DNA from 2 places in the Enterocloster clostridioformis genome. Region 2 is predicted to be linked to the other one. Evidence: riboswitches for the same ligand, from Rfam matches in the RefSeq annotation. Region 2 holds a riboswitch; the other holds the start of a gene.
The links. Region 2 has a riboswitch for glycine ahead of LA360_RS13615 (PTS sugar transporter subunit IIC). Riboswitches for the same ligand answer to the same signal wherever they lie in the genome.
Positions count from the first base shown of each region.

Region 1 (2,469 bases), 860 kb from region 2:
CCGGGTTCTTGACATAGGGAAAATAATATTCACGGCTGAATGTTCCTTTGGGGCTCATCTCGCCTATCATGGCGACTCCTATGCCGGGAGCCACTTCCGTGCGCAGTTCACAGAGCCTGCTGCCTTCCTGTTCCGCCAGGTGGCCGGTCATCTCCGCTTCTTTTACCAGGCGCTTTAAAAGCTTCGCCATATCCTGTTTTTTCTGGTACATACTGAATCCTACTGTCCGCATAAACTTATGCATCTTGTCACCTTCTTTCACTCAAGATTTTGCACATCAAAAACCGTACTCATACAAGAATGAGGCCAAAGGAACCCCTTCGCCTCATCACCTTTGCTCATTATATACTACTTCATAGGAGATTACCAGTATTTTTTCTAAATAAACCGTAAAATATTCGTGAAAATAAGTTTGGAAAATAGGGCGAAAAATGCGATTAATGTGTTAAAATTAAAACGCTTTTTAGCTATTGACTGAAAATCCTGCCTGTGTTAGTATGGGATTAGCACAAGGCAAGCCGGTGGGATGTGCGTTTGCGGACAATTTTATATCATCGGAAGATGGATTCGGGAGAGACTGCCCATAATGTATGGAAGATAAAGAATACACGGGATACAGCGTATCAGTGTATAATCAGCATACAGAAGGCAGCGCCGAAGGGGAAGCGGAAAACTCTCAGGCAAAAGGACCGGATACCGGACGATACTCTGGAGAGCATAGCACCGAAGAAGCCAAATCTTTCAGGTCCAAGGACAGAGCGCATGAACATCTTTTGTTCGTGCGCTTTCATAGGTGCGCCCGGCGGGCGCACGTTCTAACGGGTGAAAGTCCCTGACCCGCCCGGCAGTGGGAAGGGTGCAGCCAATGGCAAGGGCGTCATCGTGAGGTGGGGTCTGAAGGAAGCCGGAGGCAAACCACTGGCCTGTAAAAGTTGTCCGGATAGGCTGTGAAGCGTGGATGAGGTTGCCTAACAAACTAAAGTCCAATAACTGCACGGAACGCCAGCAGTAAACGGGGCAGGTATAAGTGGGAAAGAACGTGTGAGTACCCGGGGAGGTCTCACGGACGTGAAAGTGGCGATAAAACATTCGCTGTCACGGAGTAAAGCCTGCCGTGAGAAGTCAGCAGAGGTCATAGTACCGGGCGGTCGCAAACGCACTGGGAAGGACTGAACAGTAGGAGGTGTCGTTACCAAATGGAAACCGGACATGGAATTAAGTACAGACAACTTCATATTGAGGACTACCTGCGAGAGATACCTGCGGAACAGGGAAGGGAAACAGGAGAGTACGCCCATGAAAGGATTACCGGGAACCCCGACACCAACACGGACTTTCGGACGGACAACCTGCTAGATACGATTCTTAGAAGCGACAATCTAAATGCCGCCTATAAGAAGGTCAAAACGAACAAAGGCGTTGGTGGGATTGACGGAATGCAGGTGGATGAACTTCTACCCTGCCTGAGAGAACACCAGTCCGAATTGGTCGAGCAGGTGAGGGAAGGCAAATACAAGCCAAACCCAGTCCGAAGGGTAGAAATACCCAAAGAGGAGAAAGGAAAAACAAGGAAACTGGGGATACCCACAGTGGTAGACAGGGTAATCCAACAGGCAATCGCACAGGAACTGACGCCCTTATATGAAGAACAGTTCTCTGACAACAGCATCGGATTCCGTCCCGGCAGAGGGGCGCATGACGCACTGGAAAGATGTAGGAAATATATCAACGAAGGATATGTCTACGTGGTCAGCATGGATTTACAATCCTACTTTGACACGGTGAACCACAGCAAGCTGATAGAGGTGCTGTCGAGGACGGTGAAGGACGGGAGGGTAATCTCGCTGATACACAAGTACCTGAAAGCCGGAGTAATGGAGGACGGAGGATTTCACGCAACGACCGAGGGCGTGCCGCAGGGAGGCCCGCTAAGTCCCTTATGTGGAAATGTCATGCTGAATGAGTTGGACAAGGAACTGGAGCGCAGGGGACACAAGTATGTGAGGTATGCGGATGACTGCCTGATTCTGTGCAAAAGCAGGAAAAGCGCAGAGAGGACGATGGAAAACATTGTGCCATTCATCACAGGAAAAGTGTTTCTGAAAGTCAATCTTCAGAAAACGACAGTGAGCCACGTCAGCAAGATAAAATACCTGGGCTACGGCTTTTACCGGCATAAAGGGAAATGCCGCATGAGGATACACCCGAAGTCGGTGGCAAAAATGAAGAACCGGATACGGGAGCTGACAACCAGAGGGAACAAATGGAGCAATCAGGAGAGGGAAGAAAAACGCCGAAGCTATGCAAGGGGATGGATTAACTATTATCGATATGCAGACATGAAAAGCCTGATGGAACAGACGGATGAGTGGCTGCGCCACAGAATCCGAGCGGTGTACTGGAAACAATGGAAGAAGGTACGCACAAGATATAAAATGTTGCGGGCGTTACATTTACCAGAGTGGAAGG
Region 1 covers NZ_JAIWZC010000001.1:3,562,328-3,564,796, reverse strand. The annotation lists gene LA360_RS17920 (DUF3881 family protein) at 1-244, opposite strand, end outside; glycine riboswitch at 559-702, shown strand; gene LA360_RS17915 (hypothetical protein) at 742-975, opposite strand; gene ltrA (group II intron reverse transcriptase/maturase) at 1,197-2,469, shown strand, end outside.
Region 1: it holds a riboswitch for glycine, as region 2 does, so the genes downstream of both, ltrA (group II intron reverse transcriptase/maturase) here and LA360_RS13615 (PTS sugar transporter subunit IIC) in region 2, are expected to answer to the same signal.

Region 2 (2,469 bases):
GAAACGTGCGCCGCCAGGCGCACAACCAAACAAAAACAGCCAGACAAGCTTTCTCATCTGGCTGTTCCCACGCTATGTTTCTACTCTTCAAACGAATTAATGACTGATAATTCCGGCTTCATATCATACTTTTTCTTAAAGACAATGGCTCCCACGATTCCAGCCAAGGTACCGCTGATGGCAGCCAGCAGCAGCGCCATAAGTACCTTTAATGGCGGATTGAAGGCAAAGGGCGCCAGCAGTCCGGGTATGGGAGAAGCGGTTCCCGGGGCGTTGTTGATTATGCCCAGGAATGCGGCGGCCACTCCCGAAAAGCCTCCTCCGAAAAAGTTGGAACAATAAATCGGTATGGGGTGCTTTGTTATGATATGGGCCTGTGTCAGCGGCTCCATCATAACAGCTGCCACGTTGCTGTTATCCCCGAAGTGGAGCATTTTAAAGATGGCGCCGTTGGTAAAGGAGCCTCCGAAGCATGCAATGGCCGCAATGCCCATGGGCAGTCCCGTAAGCCCCAGCATGGCGGTAAGGGCCATGGAGCTGAGGGGCGACGTACAAATCATCTTGATGACCCCTCCCAGCAGAAGTCCCATAAGAATAGGCGACTGCTCTGTAGCTGCCGTAATCATGCCGCCGATGTGTGCCAGAGCCGCATTCACAGCCGGATCCACCAGGAATGCGATGAATCTGGCAATCGGCGCAATCAGGAGAGCCCCCAGCACGGAATCCAGGCCCGGCGGAAGATGCTTCTCAATAAACGGTGCGATGAAACCAATTGCATATCCCGCGATAAATCCCGGAAGGATGCCGTATCCTCCCAGGGCAACGCCTGCAACTACCGCGAACACAGGATTCACTCCCATGCCTATCGGTACCATGATTGCCGCTGCCACGCCGCCCATGTTGCCCGATATGGTGCCTGTTTCCCCAAGGAATGCCAAGTGAAGCAAATCTCCGGATATGTACCTGTGAACAGCCTCCACAAGGAAAGTTGCAACTGCCGCATTGGCCATTCCCGACATGGCCGCTGATCCTTTGGGCGCCTTCATACTGAAAAGTGAAAAGGCTGCCAGCGTCAATAATAGTAATCCTAACCCCGTAATAATTGTCATAAATCTACGTTCCTCCTGTTTTTTGCTCTCCGTAGTTATGCCCTGGCCGCTTTCCACCACAGACCGCCGTTACCGCCGTGATAGCTCTTAAGCTAAGGTATATCCTTGGTAGAGTTTTCGCAATGCAGGTAACGAAGAAGTCCCCAAAATTGCAAAAAACAGAGACAGACATAAACGTAGCGTAGATGTCTGCCTCTGTCCTTTTACCTGAAAGTTTCCCTGACGCGGCTGCTGCTATGCCGCCGGTTGCTTCATCGGTATTCACATTTTAGTGACCTTCTCCAGAGTCCCGTCCGAATTCGATTCTTTTGCCTGAGAGTTTGCGCATCCCCTTCGGCGTTACCCAACGGTAATCTCTCCCGAATTCATCAACCGGTCTGTCATTAACTTTGTTTATATTTTAACATCAAACATAGAAAAAAGCAATAGAACTATGTTCAGTTTGTTTACTTTTCACAAAAAATATGTTCATTTTTTATGCATTAATTACAATTCTCTTCATAAAAAAATGACAGAAAACAAACATATGTCCATCTATTCTCTGCCATTCTCATGATAATTGTAAAATACAGGAGGGGGTGTATTTTAAATTTTCCCTTTCCGCGCCTCCAGAAATCAATCCAGAAGATTGGTCATACTCTTTAAGCTGATAGCCAGAGTAGAGATATTGTGGAGCATAGCTGATGTGGCCGGGGTTATGACGCCTCCCACTCCCAGGAGTATAAGACCCAGGTTGAATCCGATGACAAACCGGTAGTTCCGGTCAATCCGGTCCATGAGTCCCCGGCTGATGGCCCTCAGTGTCACCAGCTGGAACAGATTGTCCTCAGAGATGGTGATATCCGCTATCTCCCTGGCAATCTCAGCCCCTTCGCTGATGGCAATTCCCGCGTCAGCGGCCGACAGTGCCGGCGAATCATTGATTCCGTCGCCAATCATAATGACCCTGCGGCCCTTCTTCTTTTCTTCGTCCACAAACCGGGCCTTGTCTTCGGGAAGGACCTCTGAATAATACTCATCCACTCCCACACGTCCGGCAATGGCGGCTGCCGTGCGCTCACTGTCCCCCGTCATCATGACAATCTTGGTGATTCCCTGTCTGTGAAGGGCGGTGACAACCCCATCCGCCTCATCCCTCAACGGGTCCTCAATGCAGATCACGGCTGCCAGGCTTCCGCCGATAGCCAGATAGAGGTGGGAATATTCCACAGGAAGCCTGTCAAACACCTCCTTCTTATCCTCCGGTATCCTGCATCCCTCATCTTCAAATACAAAGTGATAGCTTCCAATCACCACCCTCTCATGGTCTACATAGGTTGCTATGCCGTGGGCCACGATGTAGTCCACCCTGGAATGCATC
Region 2 covers NZ_JAIWZC010000001.1:2,707,181-2,709,649, forward strand. The annotation lists gene LA360_RS13615 (PTS sugar transporter subunit IIC) at 81-1,109, opposite strand; glycine riboswitch at 1,301-1,398, opposite strand; glycine riboswitch at 1,400-1,481, opposite strand; gene LA360_RS13625 (heavy metal translocating P-type ATPase) at 1,725-2,469, opposite strand, start outside.